One region of the Paenibacillus rhizovicinus genome, then DNA from elsewhere that is predicted to be linked to it. Evidence: predicted binding sites of a transcription regulator. Region 1 holds the regulator's gene; the other holds the start of a gene.

What was found. The regulator LexA, encoded in region 1, represses DNA repair genes until DNA is damaged. The targets are predictions, from matches to a motif close to CGAACATATGTTCG.
Region 2: a site for LexA is predicted at 4,024-4,037, ahead of recA (recombinase RecA). Genes of this name have one in related genera too.

Annotation. Positions count from the first base shown of each region.
Region 1 is NZ_CP048286.1:6,584,693-6,592,498, reverse strand. Features, by position in the region: gene GZH47_RS29425 (hypothetical protein) at 1-373, opposite strand, end outside; gene GZH47_RS29420 (aldo/keto reductase) at 434-1,420, opposite strand; gene GZH47_RS29415 (DUF896 domain-containing protein) at 1,524-1,730, opposite strand; gene GZH47_RS29410 (LysM peptidoglycan-binding domain-containing protein) at 1,916-2,161, opposite strand; gene lexA (transcriptional repressor LexA) at 2,484-3,104, shown strand; gene GZH47_RS29400 (hypothetical protein) at 3,189-3,770, opposite strand; gene GZH47_RS29395 (glycosyl hydrolase) at 4,000-5,031, opposite strand; gene GZH47_RS29390 (DUF5060 domain-containing protein) at 5,058-6,773, opposite strand; gene GZH47_RS29385 (carbohydrate ABC transporter permease) at 6,799-7,797, opposite strand.
Region 2 is NZ_CP048286.1:791,257-799,062, reverse strand. Features, by position in the region: gene GZH47_RS03570 (YajQ family cyclic di-GMP-binding protein) at 1-444, shown strand, start outside; gene rimO (30S ribosomal protein S12 methylthiotransferase RimO) at 593-1,918, shown strand; gene pgsA (CDP-diacylglycerol--glycerol-3-phosphate 3-phosphatidyltransferase) at 1,918-2,502, shown strand; gene GZH47_RS03555 (competence/damage-inducible protein A) at 2,629-3,888, shown strand; gene recA (recombinase RecA) at 4,107-5,165, shown strand; gene GZH47_RS03545 (RecX family transcriptional regulator) at 5,356-6,030, shown strand; gene rny (ribonuclease Y) at 6,204-7,745, shown strand.

The sequences.
Region 1 (7,806 bases):
CGGTAATTCCTTTGACGTTGCTAATGTTCACGTCGCGGTCACCGGCGAAACGGCGGGAACGAACGAAATCCCGGCCAACCGACAGATATGGCCTGCGAAGCGTAAACGTGCCTGCCAGCACGACGTACAACCCGATCGTAACCCAGAACATCGTGTCGTCCGGTTTGAACGAGTCGGATGTCGTCGTAACGATCACATAGAAGAGAATGAACAACAATAAGAACGCCGGCATGAGATAACTGCGGCCTTTAAAGGTGTCCATCGATGCCTTTTCCGATTTCGCCGACATCAGCGGGGCTTGCCCGTGTTTCTTACGCTGTTTGTTAATTTGAGTCTGGTTTTTCTGTACTTTACGCTGCCACGATCTTGACACGAATGATCCCCCTCAACGATCTACAAACGATTCAATTCACATCTATTACATATAGGAGCTTTATAGAGGCCGGGCGAATTTGGTAATGAAACGGTTCGGGTATTCGCTAGGAAGCGCGCTGGCTTCATCCAGCCTGTTCCAGATCGATTCCGGCATCGTCCAGCCGATTGCGCCAATGTTGTCCTCGTATTGCGCCAGCGTGCTTGCGCCGAAGATTGGCGACGTAATGCCTTTGCGCTGCAGCAGCCAGGCAAGCGCCACTTGGGACGGCGTTTTGTCCAGTTCAGACGCTGCGGCTTGTACAGCTTCAAGGATGGCAAAGTTTTTGTCCGAGGAACGAAGCGCCCAGGAGCTTTCTCCTTGCTTCGACGTCAAACGGCCGCTGGTCGGCTCTTCATGGGTGTAGCGTCCGGTCAGGAACCCGCCGCCGAGCGGAGCCCAAGGAATAATGCCGATGTTCTCCTCCAGGCAGAGCGACAGCATTTCACGGTCCATTTCTCTGCTGACAAGACTGTACTGCGGCTGAATGGAAATAAACCTGGCAAACCGGTCGCGGTCGCTGACGGCCAGAGACTTCATCAACTGCCAGGCGAAGAAGTTCGAGCAGCCGATATAGCGCACCTTGCCTGCCGAGATCAGATCATCCAACGCACGAAGCGTCTCGTCAATCGGCGTTGCCTGGTCCCAAACATGCACCTGATAGAGATCGATATAATCGGTATCCAGCCGTTTCAGGCTCGCTTCGACCGCATCCATGATATGTTTGCGCGAAAGGCCGCCGCTGTTCGGACGTTCTCCCGTCATCATCCGGACTTTCGTGGCAAGCACGACTTCCGAACGACGATTCTTGATTGCTTTCCCCACGATTTCTTCCGAACGGCCTTGCACGTACACATTGGCCGTATCGAGGAAATTACCGCCCCGGTCCAGAAAATCGTGCATCATCGTAATGGAATCCGCTTCGCTCGTCGTATTGCCGAAGGTCATCGTACCCAAGCATAGTTCCGAAACCGCTAGCCCGCTCCGGCCCAATAGCCGATATTGCATTTGCGTTCCCCTCCTATTATTAGGTAACGTTGCGCACCGCTTGCTGTCCAATCGTACGAAGTACCGGTGCATATCACGTCCGTTAAACGATCATGCTGATCGATTAATGCTTGATCGAACCCCCGCCGCCGTCATTGCCTTCTTCGTCTTCCGCCCACTTGATCGTATCCAGCTGGTTGCGGAAATTGCTCTTGAAATTGTCCAGATAAATACGACGAAGCTCGTCGCGCTCCGCCACTTCCTCCGGCGTTAAGCCGACGGACTTGTTTTTTCTTGAAAGCTCGTTAATTCGAGCGATGATTTTCTCCATTCTATGAATAGCTCCTCTCATCATTTTGGCCAACATCACATTCTTTACTTTGACATTTTTAAACGTCCATTGTCAAGGCGAAAGCCCCCTTACTAAGCGCAACGGCGCAGTGATTGCCGACAAAATAGAAAGAGACCGAAACGGACATCCGTTCGGTCTCAAGACTCTATTGCATGCCAAGCCAATTAACTGCCGGCAGGAACGATAAGCGTCTGTCCGGCTTCCAGCTCGCTGGAGCTTAAATTGTTCCGCTTCTGCAAGTCGAATACGGTGCGGCGGATATCCTCGCCGTCTTTACGAACCGTGCTTGCAATTCCCCATAACGTATCGCCGGAATTGACGACGATGACTTGTTCTTCCGCGCTCGGTTCGGCAGGACGTTCTCCGTCGGCATGTCCCGTTAATAAGGACAGACCGACGAACAACAACACAAAGAATAATGAAGCACCTGCTAACCGGACGAGTATGCGTTCGACAGCACGGTCTTTCCGTGAACCGCGGACTTGACGTCCTTTAGTAGAATTTTCTTTATAAGCAGTTGAGTATGAAGATATTGTTTGCATCATGATCAGCACCCCAAACGTTTGTTCTGTTATCGTGAACTCAGAATAACACGAACATCCGTTTGCAGTCAACAACTTTTAGAACGTTTGTTCGCACGAAAATACGAACTTGTGTTTCTCGAACTTATGTTTGTACGAACTCCGGTTCTGTGCTATAATTTTACACAAATGAACCTTTGGAGTGATTCCGGTGTCGAAACTTTCAAACCGCCAGCAGGCGATACTAGAATTCATCAAGGCGGAAGTTCGGGATAAAGGCTATCCGCCTTCTGTTCGCGAGATCGGCGAAGCGGTCGGACTGGCTTCCAGTTCTACCGTTCACGGTCACCTGGACCGTTTGGAGAAGAAGGGCCTGATTCGCCGCGACCCGACGAAGCCGCGCGCAATCGAGATTTTGGACGGCGAAGACAACGAACTTCCGTTCCCGCTCGCGATTGCCAAAGTGCCTGTCGTCGGTAAAGTTACCGCCGGCGTACCGATTACCGCAACGGAGAATATCGAAGAATACTTCCCGCTTCCGGCTGACAAAGTCGGCGACGATACCGTATTCATCCTTAACGTAATCGGCGAGAGCATGATCGAAGCCGGCATTCACGACGGCGACTACGTAATCGTCCGCCAGCAGCAGAACGCCTCCAACGGCGATATCGTCGTAGCCATGACGGAAGACGACGAAGCGACAGTCAAGACCTTCTATAAAGAGAAGGATCATATTCGTCTGCAGCCGGAGAACTCCACGATGGAACCGATCCGTCTGCGCAATGTCAGTATTCTCGGCAAAGTTATTGGACTCTTTCGCGATATCCACTAAATGCGGCATCAATAAGGGCAGTCACCGGCTTTTCCAAGCGCGGTAGCTGCCCTTTCTCGTTCTCGCTAGTTCGCTTCTTGTCCGTTAACCTACGATTTCCCGGAACAATAAATTACGATAAGCGAACGTGCTGCTCGTATATTTAAAGTTCAGCTCCACCCCCGAGAAACGGACCTCTATGGTTTTCAATGCCTTCGTTGTCACCTGTTGTCGAATAAGGCAGCGAACGCGAGAAACATGATTGGCGTTGATCGCTTCGGCCAGCGCGGATGCATATGCTGTCGAACGCGCGAGCTTACGGTAGAACGGAAGAACGGCTCTCGATATAGCCCGATTAATAGGCGTCGAGAACGTGAACTGCGTCGTGCCCGGCGGTATCGTCGTACCGTTCGAATATTGCTGAATCGGTTCGGGGAACGCAAAGTCAATGAAATAACCGATGCCGTTCACAGAGAAGCTGTCGTACTTCGCCATCGGCGCAACCGATTTGAACATGGCGATCAGCGTATCCAGATCTCCCTGCCTCACTGCTTTCGACCATCTCAAGGCAAAGCTCTGATTCCGAGCGATCTTGCTGTACAAGGGGATCATCATGGAAGCGACCCGGGAGAGAATGTAACCGGGAATACGAATCGTTCCGCTCCTCGCATTGCTTTTACCGCCCATACTCGTCTCACCCTCTTCATTAAGCCTAATGTGGCATCATATGCGGCAGATGTCTTACGAGTGAGAATATGCCCGCCGCTCAAGCATCTATCGACCCGTTCCCTTTCAACGCAAAAAGGCATCCGATCCAATCGGATGCCTTCTGCAGCAACGTCTTAAACGTTCACAAACCGCCGCAATCTTATAAACTAGCAGATCTCATTTAACTATGCAGCATCATCCACCTGTATTATTCAGGCAGTGGATACGTTCTAAGATCGGGAAGTTCGTCGCGCGTAACGGTGAAAGGATGACGATACACGTTGTTCAACATTTCCCGTTCGGTATATTGATCGGAAACGACGATCTGACCGTCTTCCTGCTTGTGCAGAAATTGTCCATACCACGTACAATTCCACGACCAGAGCGCGCCGTCGGCAATCATCCGATCCGGATCGGCAAGCGGCCCGTTCTCGGATAATGCGATGATTTTGGCTGCTTCCGTATAGCTTAATGCCTGCCGGAAACGTTCGACATTCGATTGATAGTTCTGTTCGGGCGAATAAATATCTTCCCCAATAATGTCCACGAATTCATCGCCCGGGTACCAGTCCTTGGCTTGTCCATTCCACACCCAGATGAGGTTATGCAGTCCATGCAGCCGAGTCATTCGGTCGTGCATCAGCTTCCATAATTGAATGCATGGTTCGGCTCCTTTGGCACCCCACCAGAACCAGCTGCCCGATGCTTCATGAAGCGGTCTCCATAACACGGGTACGCCGGCATCTCGCAGCTGCGAGAGCAGCCCGGAGATAACATCGATATCGCGCAGCAGCAGCGCATAATCCTCTGACGAAGGATCGGCCATCGCTTTAGCGAGATCGAAGGTCGTCGCCGATGTGTAGAACCCGCGGTGCCAGCCATTGTCCGGCGGCAGATCGACCAGATCCTTCGGCGCATTCCAATGCCAGCAGAAGGTGACGATCCCTCCTGCCTCCCACCATTTCAAGGCAAGCGCAGTATCGGTTCCGACGGCTCCCCGTTCCGTGCGGGACGGCGAATCGTTCATGAAATCGAATCCTCCGACAGCCGGATAAGTACCCGTCTCGCGAAGAATCACTTCCATCTCCGGAGTCGAATTGACGCCGATCTGCTGTCCTGTCAACATGCGCTTGCCGTAAGTATCGCACAAGTAAGCCATAAGCCTCTTCGCGCAATCATCCGCTTGCGGATCGATCAATTTCGGTTCAACTCGAAAACGGTGTCCCCAATCATATGCCATCCGGTTCCCTCTCCTCGCGACTAACGTTATTTCCGCGTAATCGTAAACGCAATATCTTTCTGTATCGACGCAGGCGCTTTCATGACAAGCGATCCGTCCTTCGCTTTCACGGCGTTCTCGCCAATGGCCGTACCGGTCCAAGGGTCGTACCATACGACCGTATATGAGCCATCTTCCCAATTCATCAGGTTCACATTCTTGCCGCCTGCTTCGCCTTTCTCGGTAAGCAGCCAGCCGAAAGACAGCTTCTTGCCTTGCATGACCCATGTTTGCCCCTTTGAAGCTGCATCCACTTCGGTATTCACGGGGATCCGCGGTTCATGGAAATCAATCTTTGCGGCGAACGCGGCTAGAACTTTCATCTGCGCAAACATTTCATCGCTGACGTGATCGAAATCCCACCAGACCGGTATCGAAGCCAGTCCGTTCGTCAGCGATACCCATATCGCCTGGTGATATTTCTCCGTATCGACGATATTGCCGGTTTCGCCGATCATAAGCGGCTTCTCGTAGCTGTCCCACCGTTTACGAATATCCTTGGCAAACGAGTCATAGCTGAAATTATAGTAATTTTCCCGATCGGCCAGATCGAGCGTCCGGTAAGCGAAGTCCCAATAATCCTGGCGATTGCCGGCCATGGAGCCCATCGTCGGATGACCGTACGGGTCATTCGCCTTGAAGTAGGCGTGTACCTTCGCTACCCAGGCATCCGTAACCTCGGTCGGGTTCTGCGTCCAGCCGTCCGTGCCGTTGATTTCGTCCACCAAATCCCAGATGCCGAGCGCCTGACTGTACCCCCAACGCGCGATGACGTATCGATAGAGCCGTTCCTGATACTTCCACATCTCTTGGCTGGAATAGAAATCCTTCGCCGGTCCAAGCGCCGAATACCCGTTCTGCGACCAGGTGTTCGGCCACCCTTCCAACTGATCGGTCAAGGAATCATGCGGCCAGATTACAAAGCTCATATGCAGCCCCCGCCGCTCGAACGCTGCGAGCAAATCATCCACGCGCTGCGCTTTCAACGGATCGATTTTGTCGACGCCGGCCTCGAAGGATTGCAGTTGATTTTTCCCGCCGCCATTGCCCTCGTTGTCGTAATTACCGTTCCAATAGGTAATCAGGTTGCCGCCGCTAGCCGCGATCTTATCCAGATTCTCGTCCGTGATGTTCCACGGATACGCAAGCCCAACGCCATAGAAACTAGAGCCGTTCCGATACTCCAAGTACCGTTTGTTCGATTGCGACAGCTGAATCCAGCCCGGACGGTCGGAAGCGGCCGCTTGGAATTCGCCTTCGATCTCGCTGCTCTTGTCGGCACCTCCATGGCCCGTTGCGCGGAACCGATAGGTCCACTTGCCTATCTCATCCGGTGCAAAGCGGAGCTTCCAATTCGCTTCGGTCTCGTCATAGAAGCCGTTAATATTCCACTTCTTGCCCGAAGGCGACGTTAACGCCATCGACAAGTCGATCTGGTCCGGATCGTAAGGATTATCGAAATCACCATCCAAATGCAAGGCAAGCTCAAACTTCTCATATAAGCCGACGTCAGTTGTATTCGCTTTCACATCGCGAATCAGAACTGCTTTTCCCTCTTTAGTTAAAGTCTCCCCTGCCTGAGCTTGGGGCTCAGACGGGGGAGACTTGTTCTCGCCGTTTATTAACGGCATGAATAGGAGAAGCGCCGCTGTAACTGTTAGGATCCCGCCGGCCGATAGGAGGACAAGCGTCCGTTTATTCAACCGTACTCCCCCTCGGGCCTTGAGATTAACCGACGACACCCGAACGTTCCACGCTCTCCACGAAGAAACGCTGCACGAACAGATACATCGCGATCAGTGGAGAAATGGCGAGCAGAATGCCCGTATCAACGATCATGGATACTTGGTTAGGATCCACCTTGACGTTCGTTCCGGTACCGATTCCCATGATGCCAGGCAAGTATTGGTTCACGTCTGCCGGCAGCGATGAGACCTTGATCGACATCAGATCGCTCGCGCTGTTGAACAGCGATGCATAGAAGATGTCGTTGTACTGCCACACGAACGCGAACAGGATAACCGTAATGAGTGGCGGAATCGCGTTTGGCAGCATGATCGTAAAGAAGGTGCGGATACCGCCAGCACCGTCGATAAGCGCCGCTTCTTCGATTTCTGCCGGCATGCCGCGGAAGAACTGCCGGAAGATGTAAATGTACAAGCCGGACTTCAACCCATTGGCGAAGGCTGCCGTAATCAGCGAAGGGCCGTACGTATTCAACATGTTGATGCCTTCTTTTCCGGTCGCGAGATGAATGATGCCGAGAATATCAAACGCGCGGAAGTGAATGTACATCGGAACCATCAGCGTGCTGGTCGGAATCAAGATGGTCAATACGACGAGCGTGAATAGGATATTCTTCCCCGGAAAATTAAATCTTGCAAAGCCGTACCCGGCAAGCGAACACGAAGCGGCTTGCAGGAACGTCGTGGAAGCAGCGAATAGGAGCGTGTTCTTAAGCAATGGCCAATAATTAAGCACAGCCATGGCATACCGTACATTCTCCATCGTGAAATGAACGGGAATCATGTAGATCGTCGGGTTGTAGATGTCCATCTTATCCTTGAAGGCTACCGAGAGCTGTTGAAGGATCGGATAGAGAATGATAAACGAAATCCCAATGATCAGAATGTATCGAAATATCAACCATAACAGCGATACCGATTTATTGCGTGCTTTCTGCATCTGTATGAGGACAGCTTCGCTTTGCAGATCGGGAACTTTCATTGCCGTTCG
Region 2 (7,806 bases), 1.3 Mb from region 1:
GAACTGAGCAACGCGATTACGCAAGCGGAACGCGAAATCGAGACCCGTTTCGATTTCAAAGGAACGAAGACGAGCTTCACGTTGGAGAAGACGGATCTCGTGGTGGTTTCGGATGACGAATACAAGCTGAAGAACGTCGTCGATATTCTTCAATCCAAAATGATGAAGCGCGGCGTGCCGATCAAGAACATGGAATTCGGCAAAGTCGAAGGGGCTTCCATGGGGACGGTCAGACAGAAGGTCAAGCTGAAACAAGGCATCGAACAGGATAGCTCCAAGAAAATCAACATCCTGATCCGCGACTCCAAAATTAAAGTAAAAAGTCAAATTCAAGGCGACTCCATCCGGGTAACCGGCAAAAGCCTCGACGATCTGCAAGCTGTCATCGCGCTGCTGAGAGGCGCGGATTTGCAGCTCGACTTGCAATTTACCAATTTCAAATAAGGCCAAAAGTGCTTTTACGTACATAGGACGGGGTCCCATTCGCTGCCGGAAACGCGGTCGGATGGGACTTCTTCCGGTTTTGACACTGCATAGGCCTTGTATTATACTTGTTAAGATAGCTTTTCGGAGGGGTTTGGGGGATACATCGATGACTGAAAGAGTGAAAGTCGTAACATTGGGATGCGAGAAAAATCTCGTCGATTCTGAAATTATGTCGGGGTTGATCGATGCCAGAGGCTACCATTTGGTGGATCAGGCAGACGACGCAACCGTAATTATTGTCAATACCTGCGGTTTTATCGACGCCGCGAAGGAAGAGTCCGTCAACACGATATTGGATATGGCGGAATTTAAGCAAACCGGTCGATTAAAGGCGCTTATCGTTTCCGGCTGCTTGACGCAGCGCTATAAGAAGCAGCTGATGGAAGAAATGCCGGAAATCGACGGCATTGTCGGAACGGGCGATTTTCATCATATTACGGACATCGTGGACGAAGCGCTTCGCGGCAAACGCCCTGTGAAGGTCGGCAACCCGGCGTTCGATTATGATCAGAAGCTGCCTCGTTTAGTTACGACGCCGCGCTACACGGCGTTTGTAAAGATTGCGGAAGGCTGCGATAACGCATGCACATTCTGTTCCATTCCGATCATGCGGGGTAAATTCCGCAGCCGCTCGATGGAGTCGATCGTGGCGGAAGTTCAGCAGCTCGCCGATCAAGGCGTTCGGGAAGTCAGCTTAATCGCGCAAGACTCTACGAATTACGGTACGGACTTATACGACAAGTTCATGCTGCCGGAGCTTCTTAACCGCGTAAGCGAAGTGGAAGGCATCTCGTGGGTGCGCCTCCATTACGCGTATCCCGGTTTCTTCACGGACGAGCTCATTGAGACAATCGCGACGAATTCGAAAGTTTGCAACTATATCGATATGCCATTGCAGCACAGCGAAGATTCCATCTTGAAACGCATGCGTCGCCCAGGCCGTCAACGCGACACGCGAGAGCTTGTTTCCCGCATTCGTGCGAGTATTCCTGACGTTGCTTTGCGTACGTCCATTATCGTCGGATTCCCCGGCGAAACGGACGAGGATTTCAACCGTTTATGCGATTTCGTACGCGAAATGAAATTTGACCGTCTTGGGGTCTTCACGTATTCGCCAGAAGAAGACACGCCTGCTGTTCGCCTGCCGGACGCCGTGCCGGATGAAGTGAAGGAATGGCGCTCCAATACGTTGATGGAAATTCAGCGCGAAGTGTCCAAGGAATTAAGCGGCAAGCATATCGGCAAGGAAATCGATGTGTTGGTTGAACGCTATGATGGCCGTAGCGACGTATATGTCGGCCGTTCGCCGTACGATGCTCCGGAAATCGACGGCGAGGTGTTCATTTCCAACTGCAAAGCTGCGATCGGTGAAATTCAAAGGGTGCGCATTACGCACGCTTACGAATTTGACATGTCCGGGGAGGGGCTATAGTGAATTTAGCCAACCGTATTACGCTCGCACGCATCTTTTTGGTGCCGATTATTATGGTCTTGCTGCTTATTAACGTCGATTTAAAACCGCTCACTTTCGACGGTTCAGACTTCTCCATCACGTGGAATCAGATTTTGGCTGCACTCGTATTTATCGTTGCAGCGAGCACGGATGGTCTCGACGGTTATATTGCACGCAAGAACAAAATCGTGACCAATCTCGGCAAACTGCTTGACCCGCTTGCAGACAAACTGCTTGTTGCTGCCGTTCTCATTTCCCTCGTGGAAATGGAGAAACTGCATGCTTGGATTGCGATTGTCATCATCAGCCGCGAGTTCGCGGTTACGGGATTGCGTCAAATCGCGCTGCTGGAAGGTACGGTTGTTGCAGCCAGCAAATGGGGCAAGTGGAAGACTGCGGTGCAAATCACGATGATTATCGCGCTGCTGTTGAACAATTTCCCGTTTGCGTTTCTGGATTTTCCGTTTGACCAAATTTCGATTTACGCGGCGGCCCTTATTACGGTGTACTCCGGAATCGATTATTTTGTCAAAAACAAAAACCTTATCCCGCTTACGGCATAGTTAGGCTTCCTGGGCATCACTCCTTCGCATTTTATGGAAAGAGTGATGCCTTGCTTTTCAGTCTAGCTGTTTTACCTTCCATATTCGTGTTCGTCTATCCTTTACATATGAAGCGGAGATGTTGAGATGCGTGCAGAAATCATTGCGGTCGGCACGGAATTGCTGCTGGGCCAAACCGTTAATACGAATGCTACCTATTTGTCGCAGGGACTGGCAGAACTCGGGATCGATGTTTACTTTCAAACCGTTGTCGGCGACAACGCGGGCCGGATTCGCGAGGCGATCGCACTGGCGCGATCCCGCGCGGATTTGATTCTGTTTACCGGCGGTTTGGGGCCAACGATGGATGATTTGACGAAAGATGCTTTGGCCGAGTACTTGGGGCGTTCGATCACGGAACACGAGCCGAGCATGGCCAAAATCGAAACGATGTTCAAGTCGCGCGGCGTACATATGGTAGAGAGCAACCGGAGGCAGGCGAATTTGATCGAAGGCTGCGATCCGCTTGATAATGAAGCAGGGCTTGCGATCGGCAATGCGCTTACGGTCGACGGTACGCATTATGTGCTGCTGCCTGGCCCGCCGCGCGAGATGAAGCCGATGTTCGATGGCCCGGCGAAAGCATGGCTGCGCGGCATCATGAACGAGGATCGCCGGTTGTACTCACGGCTGCTTAAATTTGCCGGCATCGGCGAGTCCAGCCTGGAGCAGGCGTTGATCGATCTGATCGAGGCGCAGACCGATCCTTCCATCGCGCCGTACGCCAAAGAAGGCGAAGTGGCAATCAGGGTGTCTACGAAAGCGCTCAGCGAGCTGGAAGCGAACGTCAGGTTGGATGCCGCGGAGCAGCAAATCAACGAGCGCGTGGGTCAATATATCTTCGCGCGCGAAGACATCCCGCTAGAGGAAGCGGTCGTCCGGCAGCTGAGGGCGTCCAGAAGGACGCTAGCCAGCGCCGAGAGCCTTACGGGCGGCTTGTTCGCGCAGCTGATTACCCAGATTCCCGGCAGCAGCGGCGAGTTTACAGGCGGCGTCGTGACGTATACGAACGTCATGAAGCATCGCCTGCTGAGTATTCCGATGTCGCAGCTAGAGGGAACGGGCGCGCCTGGAGCGATCAGTGAATCGACGGCCGCGCTGATGGCGGAGCGGGTGCGCGAGCTGGCGGAAAGCGACTTCGGCGTATCGCTGACCGGAGTAGCTGGACCTTCGGAATCCGAGGGCAAGCCTGTGGGCCTCGTCTATTTCGGATTAGCCGAGAGAGGGAAGCCGACGAAGGTATTCACGGCCAATTTCAACGGCAATCGGGAAATGATCCGCGTTCGCGCCGCAAAGTCGCTGCTTCACCGTTTATGGCAGGCGTTGTCCGGTAAAGATGGAATCTAGGAGATTTTGTTAGAAATATAGCTTGTCAATGTTAGTAGGATCGACTATAATCGACTTAGACGGAAGAACCGTGGCGAAGATTACTTTGCTGCGGTTCTTTTTTTGTCTCTCCGTTGGCCAATGGATAAATAAATAAGAATATATGTTCGTAAAAAGTCTTGTCAAAGCAACTGAAACAAGTTATCATGAGTATATAAACAATGAGGGATGTGAGTTCGTTGGCAGATCGTAAAGCTGCGCTTGAAATGGCTCTGCGTCAAATAGAGAAGCAATTTGGTAAAGGCTCCATAATGAAACTTGGTGAATCGACACATATGCAGGTTCAAACCGTGTCCAGCGGTTCGCTTGCACTAGATATTGCGCTTGGAATCGGCGGTTTTCCTCGCGGCCGCGTTATCGAAGTATACGGACCGGAATCATCCGGTAAAACGACAGTTGCGCTGCATGCGATCGCTGAAGTTCAGCGCGCTGGCGGACAAGCTGCCTTCATCGATGCGGAACACGCACTCGATCCTTCTTATGCTAATAAACTAGGCGTTAACATCGACGAACTGCTGCTTTCGCAGCCAGATACAGGGGAGCAGGCGCTTGAAATCGCCGAGGCGCTCGTACGCAGCGGCGCTGTGGACATCGTCGTAGTGGATTCCGTCGCAGCACTCGTGCCAAAGGCTGAGATCGAAGGCGACATGGGGGATTCCCACGTCGGCTTGCAAGCACGTCTGATGTCGCAAGCTCTTCGTAAGCTCTCTGGCGCAATCAGCAAATCGAATACGATTGCGATTTTCATTAACCAGTTGCGCGAGAAAGTCGGCGTTATGTTCGGTAACCCGGAAACAACGCCGGGCGGCCGCGCACTGAAATTCTATTCGTCGGTTCGTCTCGATGTTCGCCGTATTGAATCGATCAAACAAGGCAATGACGTGGTCGGTAACCGTACGCGGATTAAAGTCGTGAAGAACAAAGTCGCACCTCCGTTCAAACAAGCGGAAGTTGACATTATGTACGGCGAAGGCATTTCGAAAGAAGGCAGCATTGTCGATATCGGCGTCGAGCATGATATCATTCAGAAGAGCGGAGCTTGGTTCTCCTTTAACGGCGAGCGTCTGGGACAAGGCCGCGAGAATGCGAAGCAATTCCTTAAGGATCGTGTGGATATCTCTTCCGTCATTGAGAAGCAAATTCGCGATGCCAGCAACGTAGCCTCAGCAACGGCGACTGACGCTGCATTCAGTGAAGACGAGGGAACCGAGGACGAGCTGGATCTGGATCTCGAATAAGCAATCATTGCAGTGAATCGGATAAGCAGAGAAGCACCTGTGACAGGTGCTTTTCTTTTTTACAAACAGGAAAGTTTCATTTACGTATTAACAGTGAAGCATCTTTCCTTTTGACGATACAACCTGCCATTAATCGCGGTCGCTGAGCTTCGAAGGCCTCGATTGTGGTTGTCTCATATGCGCAAGAGAGGTGAGCAGCATCTTAACGATTACGAGCGTGGAACAAGATCCGAAGAAAAAACAACGCTATTATATCTATGTCAATGATGCCCAGGATCCATTTACGAGTGTGCATGAAGACCTGCTAATCAAGTTTAGGCTTCTCAAGGGAAGAGAAATCGACGGTGAAGAGCTGAAGCAAATCGTGCTGGAAGATAGCCATCATCGCGCCTATATTTTGGCGCTTGCCCATCTGGGAGCGAGGCAGCGGACAGAGAAAGAAATCATGCGCTATTTGGCCCGGAAAGAGCTGGACGAGCACTCAACCCAGAAAGCAATCGAGCGTTTGCGACAAGAAGGACTTGTCAACGATTCCATATACGCCGAGCAGTATGCCGCGCAGCGGATGCGTTCGCAGTTGAAGGGAAGACGCCTGCTGCAGCAGGAGCTGCAGCAGCGGGGAATCAAGAAAGATACGGCGAAAGAAGCCGCTTCTAAGCTAAATGAGGAGTCCGAGACCGAGATTGCGATCAGAGCTGCGATGAAGAAATGGCCCTACATTAAAGGGGAAATTCGCGAACGAAAGCAGAAGCTGGCGGTATTCTTGCTGCGCCGTGGCTTTCCTTCATCGACCGTCAGAGAAGCGGTCAAGGCGGCGTCGGATGGAGTGCTGGAAGACGAAGATGGGCTCATGCTTGACAATTGATTTTCACAAAAGATAAAATGAATTTGTATTCTTTCTTCTAGAATCGATTTTCCTTCCAAAAATTGATTCAAAACGATTATTTTCGTCAAATTAAGCATGCACGTTAAAAACCGGCTGGAAAACCAAATACTGTCCCAAGCGTTTGCTTAGGTGAACAACGAGGAGGTGAGATAATGCCAATCTGGGCAACTATCCTGATCGCTCTCGTTGTTGGTGCAATTTTCTTTGGTGTCGGTTATTTTATTCGAAAATCGATCGCCGAGGCCAAAATTTCAAGTGCCGAGCAAGCCGCTAGTCAGATCGTAGAAAATGCGAGAAAAGACGCGGAGGCGCTAAAGAAAGAAACGGTTCTCGAAGCGAAAGATGAAGTCCACAAGCTCCGTACCGAGGCTGAGAGAGATATTCGCGAACGTCGCAATGAGGTACAGCGTCTTGAAAGACGACTTATTCAGAAAGAAGAGTCGTTGGATAAAAAAATAGAAGCGCTGGAACGCAAAGAAGAACAAGTAGCCAACAAAGAGAAGCGGATCGAGGAAACGCAAGAGCAGATCGATTCACTTTACAAGCAGCAGCTTCATGAGTTGGAGCGAATTTCGAACTTGACGATGGAGGATGCGAAGCAAGTTATCCTTACTAACGTTGAACAAGAGGTTCGTCATGAAACGGCTCAAATGATCAAAGAGATCGAGCAACAGGCGAAGGAAGAAGCGGATAAGAAAGCTCGTGATATTATCTCGCTAGCCATTCAGCGCTGCGCAGCTGATCACGTGGCAGAGACGACGGTTTCGGTCGTTGCCCTGCCGAATGAAGAAATGAAGGGTCGCATCATCGGCCGCGAAGGCCGCAACATCCGTGCACTGGAGACGTTGACCGGTATCGATCTCATCATCGACGATACACCGGAAGCGGTCATCTTGTCCGGTTTCGATCCTATCCGCCGCGAAATCGCTCGCACATCCCTCGAGAAGCTCGTTGCAGATGGACGTATCCATCCTGCGCGCATCGAGGAAATGGTCGAGAAGTCGCGTAAGGAAGTGGACGAGCGCATCCGTGAATACGGAGAGCAGGCGACGTATGAAGTTGGCGTTCATGGTCTGCACCCAGATCTGATCAAAATTTTGGGCCGCTTGAAATACCGTACGAGCTATGGTCAGAACGTTCTGAAGCATTCCATGGAAGTCGCGTATTTGACCGGTCTGATGGCTGCAGAGCTGGGAGAAGACATCACGCTGGCTAGAAGAGCCGGTTTGCTGCACGATATCGGCAAAGCGCTTGACCACGAGGTTGAAGGTTCGCACGTCGAGATCGGCGTCGAATTGGCGAAGAAATACAAAGAGCATCCGGTTGTCATCAACAGTATCGCTTCGCATCATGGCGACTGTGAAGCAACTTCGGTCATCGCCATGCTCGTTGGCGCGGCAGACGCATTATCGGCTGCACGTCCAGGAGCAAGAAGAGAAACGCTCGAAACGTATATCAAGCGTCTGGAGAAGCTGGAAGGGATTTCGGAATCGTTCGAAGGCGTCGAGAAGTCGTACGCCATTCAAGCCGGCCGCGAAGTTCGCGTCATGGTGCAGCCGGACAAAATCGACGATACGGAAGCATTCCGCTTAGCGCGTGACATTACGAAGAAAATCGAGAGTGAACTCGATTATCCGGGTCATATCAAAGTTACGGTTATTCGCGAAACGCGCGCCGTCGAATATGCCAAATAATCGCATAAGCAAAAACGAGAAAAGTGGCTGCCTGTCAGCCACTTTTCTGGTCTAAACAGAG